DNA from 3 places in the Streptomyces sp. NPDC001851 genome. Region 1 is predicted to be linked to each of the others. Evidence: riboswitches for the same ligand, from Rfam matches in the RefSeq annotation. Region 1 holds a riboswitch; each other region holds the start of a gene.

Region 1 (3,240 bases):
CCGCGGCGTGGCCCGCGCGGACGGCCGGGGTCAGCCGGCGCGGTGCACCACCGCGTCGCACAGCTCCATCAGCGCCGCCTTGGCGTCGCACTCCCGCAGCGGCGCCAGCGCGGCGCGGGCCTCCTCCGCGTACCGGACGGTGTCCCGGCGGGCCTGCTCCAGCGCGGGGTGGACGCGCAGCGCGGCCAGCGCCTCGGCGTGCCGGGCGTCGTCGGCGAGGTCGGAGTCCAGCAGCCGGCACAGCGCGATGTCCTCGGGCAGCCCCAGCCGGGCCGCCCGCTCGCGCAGCCGCAGCACCGGGAGCGTCGCAATGCCCTCGCGCAGGTCGGTGCCGGGGGTCTTGCCGGACTCGTGCGAGTCGGAGGCGATGTCCAGGACGTCGTCGGCGAGCTGGAAGGCGACGCCGAGCCGCTCGCCGTACTGGGTGAGCACGTCGACGACCGTCTCGTCGGCGCCGGACATCATCGCGCCGAACCGGCACGACACCGCCACCAGGGAGCCCGTCTTGCCGCCGAGCACGTCCAGGTAGTGCTCGACCGGGTCGCGGCCGTCGGAGGGGCCGGCGGTCTCCAGGATCTGGCCCGTGACCAGCCGCTCGAACGCGAGGGCCTGCACCCGCACGGCCTCGGGGCCGAGGTCGGCGAGGATCTGGGAGGCCCGGGCGAAGAGGAAGTCGCCGGTGAGGACCGCGACCGAGTTGCCCCAGCGCGTGTTGGCGCTGTCCACGCCACGCCGTACGGCCGCCTCGTCCATGACGTCGTCGTGGTACAGCGTGGCCAGGTGGGTCAGCTCCACGACCACGGCCGACGGCACGACACCCGGTGCGTAGGGGTCGCCGAACTGGGCCGCGAGCATCACGAGCAGCGGCCGGAACCGCTTCCCGCCGGCCCGCACGAGGTGCTGCGCGGCCTCCGTGATGAACGGGACCTCGCTCTTGGTGGCCTCAAGCAAGCCTTCCTCGACAGCCGTCAATCCGGCCTGGACATCGGCTTCCAGAGCCTGGTCCCGCACGCTCAGCCCGAACGGCCCGACGACGGTCACGAGGGGTCTCCTGTCTGCTGGTGTCTGCTGGCGATTACACGGTTTGTCGATAGGTCGCTGCCATCACTCAAGTCAGCGTATCCGGTCCTGTTTCGATCACCGATAGCGCCCACCAGTCCAGCCTGGGAGGTATCGGGTCACGAGGGGATGTTTTTGATCACAGGATATGAACGTATATTTATCGACTTATCAAGATTCTGTCCGCTTTGTCGCGAGCGGAGAGGCGAGGGAAGCGGCACCGGCCGACCCACCCGAATCCCCCATGTCCGACTTGAAGCACTTTGCTATTTCGTGAGTTGGGTCACGGGCGCCCGCCGGCCCCCCACCCCCGCGGACCCCCCCTTCCTCCTTGCCGCGCTGGCGAGTTGAGGCTTGGCAACCGCAAAGGATCAAGCACCCCATAGGGAATAGATCAAGGTCAAACGGGACGTTGTGTGAATCCGGTACTTGTTCCCGACATGTGCTCTCGCATACGTTCCGGGCCGTCGGGCGGACGCCGAATCCTGCCACCGCCCGCATACCCATCCACGGACACATTCGTATGGCAGGAGCGGGGGACCCAGGTAAGTCGCCGGACCGGACGACACACGTCGCGCCGGGACGGCTCGGGGTGAAGCCGTGCCTTCCCGGGCACGGCCGGGCACCTCCCCGCCCGAACCCGACAGCTCACCTCGCAGGCGTCGGAGAGGAACTTTCCCATGCCTGCTGCCGCTCAGCACCGCCGTACCCGGAACAACCGCCTCGTCCGCGCCCTCGCCGCCGTCGGCACCGGTGCCGCCGTCCTCGCCCTGCCGCTCATCGGGGCGACCAGCGCCTCCGCCGCGACCCCGGCCGCCACCACGGTCTCCACCACCCCCGCCGGTTACCCGAACACCCTCGACGGCTGGATCCGCGAGTCCCTCGCGATCATGGCCCAGAAGGGCATCCCGGGCAGCTACAACGGCATCTACCGCAATGTCATGCGGGAGTCCTCGGGCAACCCCAACGCCATCAACCTCTGGGACTCCAACGCCGCCGCGGGCATCCCGTCCAAGGGCCTGCTCCAGGTCATCGACCCGACGTTCAACGCGTACCACGTGGCCGGAACGTCCTTCAACATCTACGACCCGGTCGCGAACATCACCGCCGCCTGCAACTACGCGGCCAAGCGGTACGGGTCGATCGACAACGTCTTCGGCGCGTACTGACGGCTCCGCCGACCGGCACGACAGACCCGTACTGATGGGCCGGTCAGTCGGTCGGCGCCGACGCCGGCCAGTCGGCCGGAAACAGTCTTTCGAGGACGACGGCGATGCCGTCGTCCTCGTTCGACAGGGTGATCTCATCGGCCACCGCCTTGAGCTCGGGGTGCGCGTTGGCCATGGCGACCCCGTGTCCGGCCCACTCGAACATGGGGATGTCGTTGGGCATGTCGCCGAACGCCAGGGCGTCCTTCGCGGCGATCCCGAGCCGCTCGGCGGCCAGCGCGAGGCCGGTCGCCTTGGTCACCCCGGACGGCTGCAGCTCCACGGTTCCCGGCCCCGACATGGTGACCGTCGCCAGCGAACCCACCACCGCGCGCGCGACCGCCGCCAACTCGTCGTCCGACAGCTCGGCATGGCGCAACAGCACCTTGCTGATGGGCTCGCACCACAGGTCGTCGCGCCGGCCGACCCGTACCGCGGGCAGGGTCGGGTGCGGCATCAGATAGCCGGGCTCGATGAGCGTGAGCCCGTCGACGCCGTCCTGGTCGACGGCCGCGTAGACCTGCCCCACCTCGGCCTCGATCTTGCCGAGCGCGGTCTCGGCCAGTTCCCGGTCCAGCCGGACCGACCACAGCAGACGGCCGGACGCGGCGTCGTAGACCTGCGCACCCTGCCCGCACACCGCGAGCCCCGTGCAGCCGAGGTGTTCGAGCAGGGGCCGTACCCGCGGGGCCGGCCGGCCCGTCACCACCAGGTGCCGGACACCGGCCCGCGCCACCCGGGCGAGCGCGGCGAGCGACCGGTCGGAGACCGTGTCGTCGCCGCGCAGCAGCGTTCCGTCCAGGTCGGTGGCGATCAGAGCGTACGCGGGGGAGGCTGCCATGATCAGAGAATACGGATACCTCGCCCCGCCGACTCATCTTGTCGGCCTGCGTACTTGCGTACCGGACAGCCCCAAGTGGCGTCCGCCGGCTCCTCGATGGCGGTGCGGATGCGGCCGGCCCCCGCACGGTCA
Region 2 (3,240 bases), on a different contig from region 1:
CCGGAGCAGGAAGCGACCGTAGAGGCCGGTAACGAGAACGAGGAGACGGCCAAGTGACCGAGCTCGCCACCATGGACTTCCACCCCCAGCCGCAGCCCGGCGACGCCCGGCCCTGGGCGTTCCCGGCGCCCGAGCGCACCGCGCTGGACAACGGCCTGACCGTGCTGCGCTGCCACCGCCCCGGCCAGCAGGTCGTCGCCGTCGAGGTACTGCTCGACGCGCCCCTGGACGCCGAGCCGGCCGGCCTCGACGGCGTCGCCACGATCATGGCGCGGGCGTTCTCCGAGGGCACCGACAAGCACTCCGCCGAGGAGTTCGCCGCCGAGCTGGAGCGCGCGGGCGCCACGCTCGACGCGCACGCCGACCACCCCGGCGTCCGGCTCAGCCTGGAGGTCCCGGCCTCCCGCCTGGCCAAGGGCCTCGGCCTGATCGCCGACGCCCTGCGCGCGCCCGCCTTCGCCGAGAGCGAGGTCGAGCGGCTGGTCCGCAACCGCCTGGACGAGATCCCGCACGAGCTGGCCAACCCCTCCCGCCGGGCCGCCAAGGAGCTCTTCAAGGAGCTGTTCCCGGTGACCTCGCGCATGTCGCGTCCGCGCCAGGGCACCGAGGAGACCGTCGAGAAGATCGACGCCGCCGCCGTCCGCGCCTTCTACGACCGGTACGTACGCCCCGCCACGGCCACGGCCGTCGTGGTCGGCGACCTCACCGGGGTCGACCTGGACGCGCTGCTCGGCGACACCCTGGGCGCCTGGACCGGCACCCCGGGCGAGCCGCGGCCCGTGCCGCCGGTGACCGCGGACGACACCGGCCGCGTGGTCATCGTGGACCGGCCCGGCGCCGTGCAGACACAGCTGCTCATCGGCCGCGTCGGTGCCGACCGGCACGACCGCGTGTGGCCCGCCCAGGTCCTCGGCACCTACTGCCTCGGCGGCACCCTCACCTCCCGCCTGGACCGCGTGCTGCGCGAGGAGAAGGGCTACACCTACGGGGTGCGGGCCTTCGGACAGGTCCTCCGGTCCGCACCGGACGGCACGGGCGCCTCGATGCTCGCCATCAGCGGCTCCGTGGACACCCCCAACACCGGTCCCGCGCTGGAGGACCTGTGGAAGGTGCTGCGGACCCTCGCGGCGGAGGGCCTGACCGACGCCGAGCGGGACGTGGCCGTGCAGAACCTCGTCGGGGTGGCGCCGCTGAAGTACGAGACCGCGGCGGCCGTGGCGAGCACACTGGCCGACCAGGTCGAGCAGCACCTGCCCGACGACTTCCAGGCGACGCTGTATCAGCAGCTGGCCGCGACGGGCACGGTGGAGGCCACGGCGGCCGTCGTGAACGCCTTCCCGGTGGACCGCCTGGTGACCGTCCTCGTCGGTGACGCCGCCCAGATCAAGGCGCCCGTCGAGGCGCTCGGCATCGGCGAAGTGACCGTGGTGGCGGCCGAGTAGCACGGCACGCACGCGTGGGGCCCTGACGGTCAACACACCGTCAGGGCCCCAGCTGTTCCACTCCCTTCTCCAGATGCCCGATTTGGGACGGAGGTTGCCTGTCTGCCCTGTGGGATGCGCTACAAAGAACCGGATTCGTTTGGGATTCGACAGCAGCCTTCCGTAGCGTCGTCCGGGCTGTTCGTCAGGCAGTGCGCCGCACCCGCGGCACCGGACAGCCATCGCCGAGTCCCCGTACGGCGCGAGCCAGGGGAGCCGGGGACCCACGCAGTCCCTGGGGTGAATCGGGCGCCCGCGCGAACCGCGAGGGGGTCCGTAGGAGACCTTCCTGCTCCGAACCCGTCAGCTAACCCGGTAGGCGAGAGGGAAGGAAAGGACCAGCCACTTCATGGCGTTCATGTGCGCCACCGGGAAGCACCGCAAGCCCGGCCGGGTCAAGCGCACCACCGCTCAGGCGGCCGGCATCGCGGCCCTCACCACCACCGGCGTCATCGGCACCCTCGCGGCGTCTCCGGCGACGGCCGCCGAGAACACCGCCGAGCAGACCGGCCTCACCCCGGTGATCAGCGTCGGCGACGACATCGCCGAGCAGATCGACGCGCAGGCCGCCGCCCAGCAGCAGGCCGCCAACCAGAAGGCGGCCGAGCAGGCCGCGGCCAAGAGGGCCCATGAGCTCCGCGAGGCCAGGGCGCGCGCCGCCAGGGCGGCCGAGCGCGAGCGCCTGAACGCCTTCGTGATCCCGATAGCGAACTCCTACGTCTCCACCGGCTACCAGGCCAGCAGCTCCCTGTGGTCCTCCGGCCACCACACGGGCATCGACTTCCACGCGGCCAGTGGCACGCCCGTCCACGCGGTCGGCATGGGCACCGTCGTCTCCACCGGCTGGGGCGGCGCGTACGGCAACGAGATCGTGATCCGGATGGCCGACGGCATGTACACCCAGTACGGCCACCTGTCGTCGATCGGCGTCACGGTGGGCCAGCAGGTCACCCCGGGCCAGCAGATCGGCCTGTCCGGCGCGACCGGCAACGTCACCGGTCCGCACCTCCACTTCGAGGCCCGTACGAGCCCCGACTACGGCTCGGACGTCGACCCCGTCGCCTACCTCCGCAAGCACGGCCTGGACGTCTGACGCTCCTGCCGCACCCTGGGAAGCCCCGGCCCGCACCGGCCGGGGCTTTCACCGTTTTCCGTGCGTCCACCGGACCCGCCGACCAAAAAACTTCCATGGATTCCGGCCTGCCGTCGGAATGTCCGACGCATTGGAATAGAGTCACGGAACACGCGTCCATCGTCGACGTTTCACGGGGATTAAGGCGGAGGTCGGTCATGCGTATTCCGGCGCACTCGGTGTGCACGGCGATCCGGGACGACATCGTCGCCGGTGTCCATGAGCGCGGCGGCCGCCTCACCGAGGAAGTCCTGGCCCGCCGCTACGGCGTCTCGCGCGTCCCCGTCCGCGAGGCTCTGCGCACTCTGGAGGCCGAGGGCTTCGTGGTGACCCGCCGGCACGCGGGCGCGTGCGTGGCCGAGCCGACCGAGCAGGAGGCCGCCGACCTGCTGGAGATGCGCCTGCTCCTGGAGCCGCTCGGGGCCGCCCGGGCCGCCCAGCGCCGCACGGAGGCCCACCTGAAGGTGCTGCGCGGCCTGGTCAGGCTCGGTCAGGAGCGGGCCAGGAGGGGCCACAGCGAGGATCTGCGCTCACTGGGCGGCTGGTTCCACGAGACGCTCGCGCAAGCCTGTGGCAGCCCCTCGCTGACCGCGATGCTCAGCCAGCTGCGGCACAAGATCGCCTGGA
Region 3 (3,240 bases), on a different contig from region 1:
ACCTTGGTGCCGGGGCGGTACTTGCCGGTCAGGAAGCCCGAGGCGAGGGAGTAGTACGGCACCGCGGACAGCCCCTGCTTGGCTGCCAGGTCCTGCAGCGGGCCCTCGTACGTGTCGCGGGAGACGAGGTTGTAGTGCGGCTGGAGGGCGACATAGCGGGCCAGGCCCTCGCGGTCGGAGAAGTCCAGGGAGGCCTGCAGCCGTTCGGGACTGATGTTGGAGGCGGCGATGTGCCGGACCTTGCCCGCCCTCACCAGTTCGTCCAGCGCGCCGATGATCTCCTCGACCGGCACCTCGGGCTTGTCGTAGTGGGTGTAGTAGAGGTCGATGTAGTCGGTGTCCAGGCGGCGCAGGGAGGCGTCGGCGGCGGCCTTGATGGTGGCCGCGGACAGTCCCTGGTACTCGGGGTGCTGGCTGACCTTGGTGGCGATGACGACGTCGGCGCGGTTGCCGCGGGCCTTGGTCCACTTGCCGATGATCGTCTCGGACTCGCCGCCCTTGTTGCCCTCGATCCAGGCGGAGTAGACGTCGGCGGTGTCGATGAAGTTGCCGCCGGCGGCCGTGTAGGCGTCGAGGACGGCGAAGGAGGTCTTCTCGTCGGCGGTCCAGCCGAAGACGTTGCCGCCCAGGGAGAGCGGGAAGACCTCAAGGTCGGAGGAACCGAGTGTGCGCAGAGAAGTCATGCTCTACGTCAACACCGGCGGTGGGTGATCGCATTCCGCCGCCGGTGTCCAGGATCCCGCGAAAGGAGAGGTCAGGGGTTGAGGCCCTTGTCCCGCAGCCACGGCGCCGGGTCGATGCCGGCGGCCTGGCCGTCCGGGTGGACCTCCAGGTGCAGGTGCGGGCCGGTGACGTTGCCGGTGGCGCCGATGCGGCCGATGACCTCGCCGGTGGAGACCTTCTGGCCGACCCTGACGTTGATCGAGGACTGGTGGCAGAACCACAGCTCGGTGCCGTCGTCCAGGGTGAGGACCGTGCGGTAGCCGTAGGCGCCGGCCCAGCCGGCCTGGGTGATCGTGCCGCCGTGGATGGCCTTGATGAGGGTGCCGGTGGGGGCGGCGAAGTCGAGGCCGGTGTGGTAGCCGGAGGACCACATGGCGCCGGGCTGGCCGAAGGTGCCGGTGATCGTGTACGAGACGACGGGCAGCTGGTACTGCTTGGCCAGCTCGGCCAGGCGCTTGGCCTCGGCCGCCTTCTTGGCGTCGGCCTCCGCCTTCTCCTTGGCCGCGGCGGCCTTGGCGGCGGCGTCCTGCTCCGCCTTGGCCGCGGCGTCGGCGGTCTGCTTCTCGGCGGCGGCGAGCGCGGCGACGGTGGCCTTGCTGTCGGCCTTGCTCTGCTGCTGCTCGGCCTGGGCCATGATCCGGTTGCGCAGCGCCTCGCCCGCGTCGGAGTCCTTGCCGTCGGCCGAGGTCACGCCGACGTTGCTGAGCGCGGAGGGGTCCGTCCGGGGCGCGTCGGAGGAGTCGTCGCCGAAGAGGTGGCCGACGGAGTCCAGGTCCGGCAGGGATATGGAGACCGGCGGCTTGCCGGTGTTGGCGCTGGCCATGCCGCCCGCGCCGACCGCGGCCAGCACGCCGACGCCGAGGACGGTGGAGCTGCGCGCGAAGCCGCCGCGCTGCTTGGCGACACGGTGCCGGCCGCGGACCGGGGCGACGGAGTCCTCGGTGGGGTTCCACTCCTCCCAGGGGCCCTCTTCGGCACGGTGGGCGCCGTAGCCGAAGGTCTCGGGCTCGGTCGGCGCGGGTGTGAACGGGGCTTCTGGGGCAGGCCGGTTGGACGCCACGGGGGCGTGCTCCTTTCCTTCCTCCGCCTACCGGGTTAGCTGACGGGTTCGGAGCAGGAAGGTCTCCTACGCGCGTATACCGGCTGCGGCATTCGCACGATTCACCCCAAAGTGGTGGTTCCCCGGTTCCCTCGCGGGATTCGGCGCGTGCGCACGGAGCCGTCTCTTGTGACGGCTGGGACGACCGCGCTGCGTTATCGAACGTTAATAGACCTGCTGGTCACTTTCCAAGCCATCCGGCTTGATCATTAACGATTTCGGCCGTGGACTTACCGGTCAGGAGCGCCGCGAAACGGGCGAGTTGACCGGTGTTCAGGAGTCTCGGCGTTTTTGATGGTGACTCAGATGTTATGCGGAGGGCTGCCATCCGGTCACCGTCCGTGCAGATGATCAACGGACCCGGAAACGCGGTGTGCGCACCACCCCGCGCATGGGGTACTCTGGAGTCACAACGACGCGGGGTGGAGCAGCTCGGTAGCTCGCTGGGCTCATAACCCAGAGGTCGCAGGTTCAAATCCTGTCCCCGCTACTGAAGGCCCAGGGCCGGAATCCAGTGGATTCCGGCCCTGGGTGTTTTCAGCGCCCCAGCAGATGCGCGTTCGGCGCCTGGGCGGGTCCCGCCAGCTCCGGCAGTACGACCACCTGTGCACCCGCCTCGACGAGGACCCCCGTACCGTCGGCCGACGAAACGAACGTGTCCGGCTCCCGCCACGCGGTGACCACCCTGCGCACCCCCGCCCGCAGAATGAGCTCGGCGCAGGGCGCCGGCCGGGAGGACCGCCGGGCACAGGGTTCCAGGCTGCTGTAGACCGTTGCGCCGGCCAGCCGCGGATCCGCCGGGTCGACCTTCGCCAGCGCCGCCTCCTCCGCGTGGACCACGGGGTCGGCACCCTCCCGGGAATGGCCCCGCGCCAGCTCCGTACCGTCGGCGGCGACCACGACCGCGCCGACGCTGAACGCCGTCTCCGAGGGCGGGCACAGCGCGGCCAGGTCGCAGGCGGTGCGCAGCCAGTGGCGGTCGGCGGCGGCGGGGACCGGGCCGGTGCCGGGGGCCGTGGGCTCGTAGCGCATGAGGACCACGTCCTCGATGCGGCGGGTCTCGGTGAGGCGCAGCCGGCCGGGCTGGTAGGCGCCCGGGCCGAACAGGCGGGGAGCGGCCGGGTCGCCGACGAACAGCGGCGCGAGGACCAGCTGGAGTTCGTCCGCGAGGCCCAGCTGCAGCAGCTGGGTGTGGACCGTGCCGCCGCCCTCCACCATCAGGCGGCGTACGCCGCGCACGTCGTGCAGATGGGCCAGCAGGGCGTGCCAGTCGAGGCCGGGGCCGAGCGGGACGACGCCGGCGGTGCCGCCGAGGAGGCGGGCGGCGCGTTCGGCGCCCTGGTCGGTCGTGTAGACGAGTTTGTCGCCGCCGGTGTGCCAGAAGCGGGCGTCGGGGTCGAGGTCGCCGGTGGCGGTGA

What was found. Region 1 has a riboswitch for cyclic di-AMP ahead of ABT171_RS22110 (transglycosylase SLT domain-containing protein). Riboswitches for the same ligand answer to the same signal wherever they lie in the genome.
Region 2: it holds a riboswitch for cyclic di-AMP, as region 1 does, so the genes downstream of both, ABT171_RS19725 (M23 family metallopeptidase) here and ABT171_RS22110 (transglycosylase SLT domain-containing protein) in region 1, are expected to answer to the same signal.
Region 3: it holds a riboswitch for cyclic di-AMP, as region 1 does, so the genes downstream of both, ABT171_RS31925 (M23 family metallopeptidase) here and ABT171_RS22110 (transglycosylase SLT domain-containing protein) in region 1, are expected to answer to the same signal.

What each region holds. Positions count from the first base shown of each region.
Region 1 is NZ_JBEOYR010000014.1:157,468-160,707, reverse strand. Features, by position in the region: gene ABT171_RS22115 (polyprenyl synthetase family protein) at 31-1,041, opposite strand; cyclic di-AMP (ydaO/yuaA leader) riboswitch at 1,561-1,736, shown strand; gene ABT171_RS22110 (transglycosylase SLT domain-containing protein) at 1,740-2,228, shown strand; gene ABT171_RS22105 (HAD family hydrolase) at 2,272-3,108, opposite strand.
Region 2 is NZ_JBEOYR010000012.1:157,229-160,468, forward strand. Features, by position in the region: gene ABT171_RS19715 (M16 family metallopeptidase) at 1-57, shown strand, start outside; gene ABT171_RS19720 (M16 family metallopeptidase) at 54-1,442, shown strand; cyclic di-AMP (ydaO/yuaA leader) riboswitch at 1,655-1,818, shown strand; gene ABT171_RS19725 (M23 family metallopeptidase) at 1,831-2,574, shown strand; gene ABT171_RS19730 (GntR family transcriptional regulator) at 2,772-3,240, shown strand, end outside.
Region 3 is NZ_JBEOYR010000026.1:100,501-103,740, reverse strand. Features, by position in the region: gene ABT171_RS31930 (aldo/keto reductase) at 1-683, opposite strand, end outside; gene ABT171_RS31925 (M23 family metallopeptidase) at 755-1,783, opposite strand; cyclic di-AMP (ydaO/yuaA leader) riboswitch at 1,793-1,939, opposite strand; tRNA gene ABT171_RS31920 (tRNA-Met) at 2,239-2,312, shown strand; gene ABT171_RS31915 (dihydrofolate reductase family protein) at 2,360-3,240, opposite strand, start outside.